Regions from separate parts of the Streptomyces sp. NPDC096046 genome, predicted to be linked through region 1. Evidence: riboswitches for the same ligand, from Rfam matches in the RefSeq annotation. Region 1 holds a riboswitch; the other holds the start of a gene.

Region 1 (5,477 bases):
AGTGGGGGCGACGGCGGGGTGACGTCCGCGGCGGCCGCCCGGACGGCTCAGCCTCGCTGGCCGTAGCCGCGCAGGCGCTCCTCCACCTCGGTGAGCTGTTCCCGGGACAGCAGGCCGGGGGTCAGGCCCGGCACCGAGGAGGCGGTCAGCCACAGACGGCACATCCACTCCAGCTGGGCGGTGCGGTCGTAGGCCTGGGCAAGGGTGCCGCCGTAGGTGACGGTGCCGTGGTTCTGGAGGAGGCAACCGGAGCGGCCGGCGAGGGCGCGGAGCATGTTCTCGGCCAACTCGTCGGTGCCGTACGTGGCGTACGGGGCGACCCGGACGGGGCCGCCGAGCGCCGCGGCCATGTAGTGGATCAGCGGGAGCTCGCGCACGAGCGTCGAGACGGCCGTCGCGTGCACGGCGTGGGTGTGGACGACGGCCAGGGCACCGGTCGTGCGGTAGACGGCGAGGTGCATGGGCAGCTCGCTGGTCGGGACGAGCGTGCCGAGGACCTGCCGGCCGTCGAGGTCGACGCCGGTCACGTCGTCCGGCGCCAGGCGGTCGTAGGGCACACCCGACGGCGTGACCAGGACCGTGTCGCCGACGCGCACCGACACGTTGCCGGACGTGCCGACGACGAGTCCGTCCGCGACCGTCCGGCGGGCCGTCGCGACGAGGTCCTCCCAGGCCCGCGCCTCCTCGGGGCGCGCACTCCCGCGCCGCTCCCCCGCGCCCGGTCCGGCCTGCCGTGCGCCTCCCGTGCCCCGCCCGTCGCCTCGCAGCTCAGCCATGCCCCGATCCTGCCAGGCGGAGGCTCAACCCGCCGCCGGGCGGGGCAGGTTACGCGGCGGGAGATCTGCGGACATGCACCGATCCTCCGACGCGCTCCGGGGAATTTCGCCGTGCACGTCGCCGTCCCGGACCGGCCGGAACACACCGCCGCCCGCGCGCCACATCGCATACAACCCGCAGGACAGGCAGCACGGCCGCTACGGCCTGCCCGGGCAGGGCGGGGACGGTCGGCCGGATCAAGTGGTTCGGCGACGAGACCGAGCGGCCGACCGGCCGCCGACCGGTGATGCGCACGACCGCCCGCGGGTGGATCACCGGCACCGGCGGCAGCGGCCCCTCCGCGGCCGGCCACCCCCCTGGCAACGGCAGCCACTCCCTGCCGGGTGACCGAAATCTCTTCAGCGGGTCGCTCGATCGGCTGAAGCGGTTCGCGCGGGGCTCGTGACCAACGGGCGCCGGGGCCGCCGTTCCGGGACGGAGTCGCGACCTCCTTCTGCGGTCACCCCCACGACCTTCTCAGTTCACCTTCCGTTCATCCAGGTTGCCTACGTTCATCCGGTCAATGACCTCGAACGATTGCCTGGGTAAATGGAAAGCTTCTCGCTGATCCTCGCGATTGTGGTAGTAACCGCACTCGCGTTCGATTTCACGAACGGTTTCCACGACACCGCGAACGCCATGGCCACGACCATCTCCACGGGCGCCATGAAGCCCAAGCCCGCAGTGGCCATGTCCGCGGTTCTCAACCTGGTCGGCGCCTTTCTGTCCGTCGAAGTCGCCAACACGATCTCCAAGGGCCTCGTCGACGAGGCCGGCATCCGTCCCGAGGTCATCTTCGCCGCCTTGGTCGGCGCGATCCTCTGGAACCTGCTGACCTGGCTGGTCGGTCTGCCTTCCAGCTCCTCCCACGCCCTCATGGGCGGCCTGATCGGCGCCACGATCGCCTCGGCGGGCGTCGGCGCGGTGCACGGCGACGTGCTGGTCACCAAGGTGCTCATCCCGGCGATCGCCGCCCCGCTGGTCGCGGGCGTCGCGGCGATGCTCGCCACACGGCTGACCTACTCCCTCGGCAGCAAGGCCGACGACAAGGCGTCCAAGAAGGGCTACCGGGCCGGCCAGATCGCCTCCGCGGGCCTGGTCTCCCTGGCCCACGGCACCAACGACGCCCAGAAGACGATGGGTGTCATCACCCTCGCCCTGGTCGCCGGCGGCGCCGTCGCCCCCGACTCCGACCCGCCCATGTGGGTCATCCTCTCGGCGGGTCTCGCCATCGCGCTCGGCACGTACCTGGGTGGCTGGCGCATCATCCGCACCATGGGCAAGGGACTGACCGACCTCCAGCCGCAGCAGGGCTTCGCCGCCCAGACCTCCGCGGCCACGGTCATCCTGGCCTCCTCGCACCTCGGCTTCTCCCTCTCCACGACGCACTCCGTGTCCGGTTCGGTCATGGGCGCGGGACTCGGCCGCAAGGGCGGAGTGGTGCGCTGGTCCACCGCGACGCGGATGTTCGTCGCCTGGGGCCTGACGCTGCCGGCGGCCGCCCTGGTGGCCGCCCTCGCCGAGTACGTCACCGGCTTCGGCAACTGGGGCACCGCCGTGGTGGCCGTCTTCCTCATCGCCTCCAGCGCGGCGATCTGGAAGCTGTCGCGGCGTGAGGTCGTCGACCACACGAACGTCAACGACACCGACGCGGCGGAGCCGGCCGGTGTGGTGACCGCGGCGATGGCCGCGGTGACGCCGCCGCCCGCGGGCGGCACGGTCGCCGAGGAGCCGGTCCACCCGTTCCCGGCCCAGGCCACCGCCGAACGGACGCCGACCACGACCACGACGGTCTGACCCCGCCCACCGGTTACAAGGAAGAGTCTCCGATATGAAGATCGACTGGGCGGCCCTCGGCTCCGTCTTCGGTGTCAGCCTCGTGGCCACCGTGGCCCTCGTCGGCCTGTTCACCCTCGGCATCACCGGCCTGTCGCGCCGCGAGCGCGCGGTGGCGCAGGGCGGGTCCGCCGGGCTCGCGGTCACGGGAGCGTACACGTGCTTCGCGGCGTGCGCGGCGGCCGTGGGCTACGGGATCTACCTGATCGTGGCCTGACGGCCCGACACACCTCGTGTCCGCCGGGCGGTGCGGGACTTCGGTCCCGCGCCGCCCGGTCGTCGTGTGCGGGAAGGGGCCGGTGTGGGGTTCTCCACACTCTCCCCTCGCAGGTCAACGGCAAGTTGACGGGGGTTGCCGGCCGTGGTGGACTGCCGGGGCCAGTACGGCGGCAGGAGAGGAAGCCGGTGAGATTCCGGCGCGGTCCCGCCACTGTCACCGGGGTGACGATCCCCGGGAGCCAGGAACTCTCGCCGCCGGTCTCGTCGAACCAGGGCGTGGACACCCTGAGTGAGGACACGTATCGCCATGCGCGGCTGCCGATCCCGTTCCAGCACCCCACCTCCGCCTGCCCTTCCGGCCGGCTGAGCCCATGGGTGCCGGTCGCGTCTTCGCGTACGGCGCCGCCGCCGGTCTGATCGGTGACCTGCTGCTCGGTGATCCTCGCCGAGGGCATCCGGTCGCCGCGTTCGGACGGGCCGCGGGCGCCGTGGAACGGGTGTTGTGGCGGGACCACCGCGGGTGGGGCGCGCTGCACACCGCCGTGTGCACCTCGGGGGCCGTCGCCCTCGGTTCCGTCGCCGCGCGTGCCGTGCGGACCTCCTCCGTCACCTCCGTCGCGCTGACGGGTGCCGCCACCTGGGCCGTCGTCGGGGGGACTTCGCTCGCCCGGGAGGCGCGTGCCGTCGGGCGTGCCCTGGAGGCCGGTGACGTCGAGACGGCCCGGGCCCGGCTGCCGCGTCTGTGCGGGCGGGACCCGCAGGCCCTCGACGCCGACGGGATCGCCCGGGCCGTGGTCGAGTCGGTCGCCGAGAACACCTCCGACGCGGTGGTGGGGGCCCTGGTGTGGGGAGCCGTCGGCGGGGTGCCGGGGCTGCTCGGGTTCCGGGCCGTCAACACCCTGGACGCGATGGTCGGACACAAATCCGCCCGCTACCGGCGGTACGGGTGGGCCTCCGCGCGGCTGGACGATGTCGCGGGCTGGCCGGGAGCGCGGCTGACCGCGGTCCTCGCGGCCCTGGCCGGGCCGGACCCCCGGGGCGCCGTGCGGGCCTGGCGGGCCGACGCGGCGAAGCATCCGAGCCCCAACGCCGGTCCGGTGGAGGCCTCTTTCGCGGGGGCTCTCGGGGTGCGGCTGGGCGGGACGCTCTCGTACGGCGGGCGGGTGGAGCACCGGCCCGTGCTGAACACGCAAGGGCGTGCCGTCGGCACGCGCGATGTCGAACGGGCCGTGCGGCTGTCGCGGCGCGTCACCTGGCTCGCGCTCGGGGTGTGCTCCGGCGCGCGGTTGCTCAAGAGGGGGAAATGACGTGAGCGGTGGTCTTCTCGTCGCCGGTACCACCTCCGACGCGGGCAAGAGCGTCGTGACCGCCGGGATCTGCCGGTGGCTGGTGCGGCAGGGCGTCAAGGTCGCGCCCTTCAAGGCGCAGAACATGTCCCTGAACTCCTTCGTGACGAAGGAGGGGGCCGAGATCGGGCGGGCGCAGGCCATGCAGGCGCAGGCCTGCCGCATCGAGCCGACCGCGCTGATGAATCCCGTGCTGCTCAAGCCCGGGGGTGAGCAGAGCAGTCAGGTCGTGCTGCTGGGCAAGCCGGTCGGGGAGATGAGTGCGCGCGGGTACCACGGCGGGCGGCAGCGGAGACTGCTCGGGACGGTGCTGGACTGCCTGGAGCAGTTGCGGGGCACGTATGACGCGGTGATCTGTGAGGGGGCCGGTTCTCCCGCCGAGATCAACCTGCGGCGGACGGACATCGTGAACATGGGGATCGCCCGGAACGCCGGGCTGCCCGTGCTCGTCGTCGGCGACATCGACCGGGGTGGGGTGTTCGCCTCGTTCTTCGGGACGGTGGCGCTGCTGTCGCCCGAGGACCAGCGTTGCGTCGCCGGGTTCCTCGTCAACAAGTTCCGCGGGGACGTCTCCCTGCTGGAGCCGGGTCTGGACATGCTGCGCGACCTGACCGGGCGGCGTACGTACGGCGTACTGCCGTTCCGCCACGGCCTCGGGATCGACGAGGAGGACGGGATGGGGGTCCCCCCTGCTCGAGCGGAGTCGAGAGCTTGGGGGAGGGTTTCACTGCGGGGAGCGGTGCGGGAGTCCCTGGTCGCCCCGCCGGTCGGCGAGGACGTGCTGCGCGTCGCGGTCTGCGCCGTGCCGCTCATGTCCAACTTCACCGATGTGGACGCGCTGGCGGCCGAACCGGGCGTCGTGGTGCGGTTCGTGGACCGGCCGGAGGAACTGTCCGACGCCGACCTCGTCATCGTGCCCGGCACCCGCGGGACGGTCCTCGCGCTGGAGTGGCTGCGCGAGCGCGGCCTCGCCGACGCGCTGGCCCGCAGGGCCGCCGAACAGCGGCCCGTCCTCGGCGTCTGCGGCGGTTTCCAGATCCTCGGCGAGCACATCGAGGACGACGTCGAGAGCCGCCGGGGGCATGTCGACGGGCTCGGGATCCTGCCCGTGCGGGTGCGGTTCGCCCGCGAGAAGACCCTCACCCGGCCTGCGGGCGAGGCCCTCGGCGAGCGGGTGGAGGGCTACGAGATCCATCACGGCGTCGCCGACGTCACCGGAGGAGTCCCCTTCCTGGACGGCTGCCGGGTCGGCCAGACCTG
Region 2 (5,477 bases), on a different contig from region 1:
CCCCTACGGCTCCCGCACCATCGCCGTATCGGAGGCGGAGGCCCATCTGCGCCGACTGGTGAAGCTGGGGCGGGCGGAGGCGGTGCCGGGAAGCGATCCGGTGACGTACGTGGCGGTGTGACGGCGACACGAGGACAGCGCACCGCGCGGCGCGCAACACGTCGCCGGACGGCTCGTCCGGATGCCACGAAACACCCATGGACCTGATGGAACACCTCCTCGCCGAACGCGCCTGCGAGCGCCACCCCACGCCCGAACAGGCCTGAGGCATGAGGCACTTGACGTCCGGGGCGTCCGCCTAGGATGGTCGGACGCAACGCACCGCACCGGGAGAGATGCCCATGGGCACCGAAGAGGCCGCACGCACATCGACCGGCGGCGGGACCCTGGAGGGCGGGTGCGCCGGGCCCATGGTGCCGCGTCTGGCGCTGGGCGCCCGGCTGCGGGGGCTGCGCGAGGAGCGGGGCATCGGCCGGGTGGACGCGGGCCATGTCATCCGCGCCTCCGCCTCCAAGATCAGCCGGATGGAGGCCGGCCGCCACGGCTTCAAACTGCGTGACGTCGCCGATCTGCTCACCCTCTACGGCGTCACGGACGAAGCCGAGCGCGCCACCCTGCTGGCACTGGCCGAGCAGGCCAACGCCCCCGCCTGGTGGCGGCACTACAGCGATGTGGTGCCCGCCTCGATGCAGACCTACCTCGGGGCCGAGCAGGCGGCGAGTCTCATCCGCTGTTTCCAGGTCCAGCGCGTCCCCGGCCTGTTGCAGACCGCCGACTACGCCCGGGCGGCCGTCCGGCTCGTCCACCCGGACGCCGGTGCGGCGGAGATCGACCGCCGGGTCGCGTTGCGGATGGCCCGCCGACGGATCCTGCACCGGCAGCCGCCGACCCAGCTGTGGGCCGTGATCGACGAGGCGGCGCTGCGCCGCCCGGTGGGCGGTACCCGCGTCATGCGGGACCAGCTCAGGCATCTCATCGAGATCTGCCGGCTCCCGCACGTGACGGTGCAGATCCTGCCGTTCGCCGTCGGCGCGCACGCCGCGGAGGGCGGCCCGGTCACCATTCTGCGGCTGCCCGGCGGGCAGTTGCCCGACGTGGTCTACCTCGAACAGCTCACCACCGCCCTCTACCCCGACCGGCCGGCCGACATCGAGTGCTACTGGGACGCCATGAACCGGCTGGTGGTCGAAGCCGAGTCGCCGGACGAGACTCCCACCCTCCTGCACCGCATCCTCCAGGAGACCTGAGGGTCAGCGCTTGAGGGCGACACCACCGTACTGGTGCACCTCCGCGGGCAGGCCCAGGGCCGCGGCGTCGGGGCGCCAGCGCGAGCAGGACGCCACACCCGGTTCGAGCAGTTCCAGACCGTCGAAGTAGCGCTCGATCTGCTCGGGGCTGCGCAGGATGTACGGGATCGAACCACCGTCGTTGTACTGCTGGATCGCCCGGACGTAGTCCTCACTGGTGTCGGTGGAGTCGTACTGCACCAGGTAACTGCCGGGGGGCAGGGCGTCCACCAGCCGGCGCACGATCGAGCGGGCCTCGGCGTGGTCCTCGATGTGGCCCAGGATGCCCATCAGCATGAGGGCGACGGGCCGGTCGAAGTCGAGGGTCTTCCCGGCTTCCCGGACGATCGTGTCCGGCTCGCGCAGGTCCGCGTCGACGTAGTTGGTGACGCCTTCCGTCGTACTGGTCAGCAGGGCACGGGCATGGGCCAGCACCAGCGGGTCGTTGTCGACGTAGACGATCCGGCTCTCCGGGGCCACCCGCTGGGCGATCTGATGGGTGTTGTCCACGTTGGGCAGCCCGGTGCCGATGTCCAGGAACTGGCGGATGCCCTCCTCGCCGGCCAGGTGGCGCACGGCCCGGGCGAGGAAGTAGCGGGCGGCGCGGGCCCCGGTCTCGATGCCGGGGAAGATCTCGCGGAACGCGTCACCGGCCACCCGGTCGACCTCGTAGTTGTCCCTGCCGCCCAGCCAGTAGTTCCAGATCCGGGCCGAGTGCGGTACCGAGGTGTCGATCTTGGGGAACGGCTCCTGCTCGGCGTTCTCCACCTGGTCGGTCATGGACGCTCCTGGCGTGTGAGGTCGGGGAACCCCACGTTAGCCGGTCCGCGCCCTGAGGAGGATCAACTCCTGGGCAGCGCGCAGGAGTTCGTCGCCGCTCGGCACGTCTCCGGGCCGGTATCCCGCCCGCGCGGCCTCGCCCGGGGCCGGTCGCGTGAGTGGCGGCGGGCCGGCGAGAAGGGCGGTGAGTGTGGCACCGGCTGGTGCGGAGAGGGAGCCGATACCGACCCGCAGCGCGGGGCGAGACCCCCACGCCGGCGCCTCCGTCGCCGCGCACGACGTCACGGCCCCCCGGCACACCGGCCGACACCAGACCGAGCCACCGCGCAGGCCGAGGTCCCGGTCGTCCCGGGGGCACGGCCCACCGCATGGCCCGGACCCCCGCAGCGCGGGGCGAGGCCCCTCCACCAGGCCCCCTCGGCCCGATTCCTACGTGCGGGTACAGTAAGCGGGTCGTCATCACACCGTACGGGGGGAAGCCGGTGCAATTCCGGCGCTGACCCGCAACCGTAAACCGTCGCCGAGGCGGTGAGCCGGATCGCCCCGTACGGTTCGTGACCGGCTCACGTGCCCGGCAGACCGCCGGTGCGCGGCACCGTCGAGGTATACGGAGCCGAGCCGCCGGGGTGTCCCGTGCTGCCCGGCTCCCCCACAGGGAGAGGCACCCGCCGATCATGAACGTCCGCCGCAGCGCCGCGGTCCTGGCCGCCGTCGCCGTGATCGGCGCCGCACCCCCGGCCGCCGCCGCCCCGTCCCCGTCGCCGTCCCAGGCGTTCCCCTCCGCCCTGTACGGCGACTCGGACCCGAAGTTCGACGGCGTCTGGCGCCAGTCGCTCGCGCTGCTCGCGCAGGACACGGTGGGGGTGAAGCCGGCCGCGAAGTCCGTGCGGTGGCTGGTGCGCCAGCAGTGCGAGAACGGCTCCTTCGCCTCGTACCGCCCCGACCCCGCCACCGCGTGCGACGCCAAGACCATGCTCGACACCAACGCCACGTCCGCCGCCGTGCAGGCCCTCGCCGCACTCGGCGGGCACGACGACGTCACCGGCAAGGCCGTCGGCTGGCTGAAGTCCGTGCAGAACGAGGACGGCGGCTGGGGCTACGCGCCCGGCGGGGCCAGCGACACCAACTCGACGTCGGTCGTCATAGGGGCGCTCGCCGCCGCGGGCGAGAAGCCGGACCGGGTCGAGAAGGACGGCGAATCGCCCTACGACGCCCTGCTGAAGCTCGCGCTGCCCTGCGGCGGTGACGGCGACGGCGCGTTCGCGTTCCAGCCGGACAAGAAGGGCAGGCTCGCCGCCAACGCCGACGCCACGGCGGCCGGTGTACTCGGGGCGCTGGGCCGGGGCATGGTCGTCAAGCCCGGCAAGAAGTCCGACGCGACCTGCGAGAAGGCCACCACGCCCGAGCAGGCGGCGGCGAACGGCGCGGGCTATCTCACCGCCGCCCTCGCCGAGGACGGCCACCACCTCATGTCCGCCCTGGCGGGTGCCGAGCCCCAGCCCGACTTCGGCAACACCGCCGACGCGGTCGTCGCGCTCGCCGCACGGGGGGACGCCGGGCAGGCGGAGAAGTCCGTGCGGTGGCTGGAGGAGAACTCCGCCTCCTGGGCCTCGCAGAGCGGTCCGGCCGCCTACGCCCAGCTGATCTTCGCCGCCCACGCGACGGGCACGGACCCCCGCGACTTCGGCGGCGCGGACCTCGTGAAGCAGCTCAACGCGACGGGCCCGGCCCCGCGGACGGACGGGAAGACCAAGGCCTCGGACGACGAGAAGGACTCCGGCTCGGACGGCTTCTTCGGGGTCTGGTGGTACGTCGGCGTCTGCCTCGTCGCCGGGATCGGCATCGGCTTCCTGTTCACCGGCCGCAAGAAGCAGCGGCAGCTGTGATCCGCCGGGCCGTTCTGCTCCTGCTGGCCTCGCTCCTGCTGTGTGCGGGAGCGGGCCAGGCGCAGGCCGCCGGGTACCGGTACTGGTCGTTCTGGGAGCGCGACGCCGGCCGCTGGGTCTACGCCACCCAGGGCCCGTCCCTGGTCCGCCCCTCCGACGGCGACGTCCAGGGCTTCCGCTTCGCGGTGAGCGAGGACTCCGCGAGCGCGGTCCGGCCGCGCGGCACCGCCGACTTCGCGACGATCTGCGCGAAGACGCCCGCGCGGGACGGCAGGAAGCGAGTGGCCCTGGTCATCGACTTCGGCACACCGTCGGACGCCCCCGGGGGCGCGTCCCCGCCCCCCGCCCGCACGGCCTGCGCCCGGGTCTCCCCCGACGCGACGACGGCCGAGGCCCTGGCCGTGGTGGCCAAGCCGCTGCGCTACGACACCAACGCCCTGCTGTGCGCGATCTCGGGCTATCCGGAGAAGGGCTGCGGCGAACAGGTCTCCCCGAAGCAGCGGCAACAGAAGCCCGCAGCGGGGAGGGACTCCCCGTCGGACGGCGGGCCGTCCCTGGGTCTGGTCGCGGGCGTCGCGCTGGTGGTGCTCCTGGGCGGGGCGGCGACCTGGCAGGTACGACGGCGTGGGTAGCGGCACCCGGCACCGGCACCGGGCTCAACTGCACCCCGGTGCCTGGTGGCTCTGGTCCCTTTCCCTCGGCACCGCGGCCACCCGCACCACCAACCCCCTGCTCCTCGCCCTCCTCGTCGTGGTCTCCGCCTACGTCGTGGCGACCCGCCGCCCCGACACCCCCTGGTCCCGCTCCTACGGCGCCTTCGTCAAACTCGCCCTCGCCGTGATCCTCATCCGACTGCTCTTCGCGACCGTCCTCGGCTCGCCGATCCCCGGCACGCACACTCTCCTCACCCTCCCCGAACTCCCCCTCCCCGCCTGGGCCCAGGGCATCCGCCTCGGCGGCGAGGTGACCGCGGAGGCCCTCACCTTCGCCCTGTACGACGGTCTGAGGCTGGCCACCCTCCTCATCTGCGTCGGCGCCGCGAACGCCCTCGCCAACCCCTCCCGCCTCCTCAAGTCCCTCCCGGGCGCCCTGTACGAGGTGGGTGTCGCGGTCGTCGTCGCCCTCACCCTCGCCCCGAACCTCATCGCCGACGTCCGGCGTCTGCGGGCCGCCCGCCGGCTGCGCGGCCGCCCGGACCAGGGCATCCGGGGCCTGGTGCAGGTGGGCCTCCCGGTCCTGGAGGGCGCGCTGGAGCGTTCCGTCGCCCTCGCCGCCGCGATGGACGCCCGCGGCTACGGCCGTACCGCGCAGGTCCCGCCCGCCGTCCGCCGTACCACCGCCGCGCTCACCCTCGGCGGGCTGCTGGGCGTCTGCGCGGGCACGTACGGCCTCCTCACGGCCGACGGCGCCGGCTACGGCTTCCCCGTGCTCCTCGCGGGTGTCGCCGCCGCCCTCGCGGGGCTCAAGCTCGGCGGACGCCGCTCGCCTCGCACCCGTTACCGCCCGGACCGCTGGGACGTGCGCG

Evidence for each region. A riboswitch is a leader RNA that binds a small molecule or an ion and turns the genes downstream of it on or off. The one in region 1 is predicted to bind cobalamin.
Region 2: it holds a riboswitch for cobalamin, as region 1 does, so the genes downstream of both, ABTX62_RS35010 (SCO2321 family membrane protein) here and ABTX62_RS17970 (cobalamin biosynthesis protein) in region 1, are expected to answer to the same signal.

Annotation. Positions count from the first base shown of each region.
Region 1 is NZ_JBEOSZ010000018.1:59,325-64,801, forward strand. It holds gene ABTX62_RS17955 (class II aldolase/adducin family protein) at 48-776, opposite strand; gene ABTX62_RS17960 (inorganic phosphate transporter) at 1,366-2,613, shown strand; gene ABTX62_RS17965 (hypothetical protein) at 2,648-2,869, shown strand; cobalamin riboswitch at 3,023-3,142, shown strand; gene ABTX62_RS17970 (cobalamin biosynthesis protein) at 3,243-4,178, shown strand; gene ABTX62_RS17975 (cobyric acid synthase) at 4,180-5,477, shown strand, end outside.
Region 2 is NZ_JBEOSZ010000068.1:24,306-29,782, reverse strand. It holds gene ABTX62_RS35025 (Strvi_7410 family MBL fold metallo-hydrolase) at 1-121, shown strand, start outside; gene ABTX62_RS35020 (Sco1979 family transcriptional regulator) at 342-1,247, shown strand; gene ABTX62_RS35015 (SAM-dependent methyltransferase) at 1,251-2,066, opposite strand; adenosylcobalamin-variant (AdoCbl-variant) riboswitch at 2,530-2,618, shown strand; gene ABTX62_RS35010 (SCO2321 family membrane protein) at 2,741-3,952, shown strand; gene ABTX62_RS35005 (SCO2322 family protein) at 3,949-4,584, shown strand; gene ABTX62_RS35000 (CbiQ family ECF transporter T component) at 4,577-5,477, shown strand, end outside.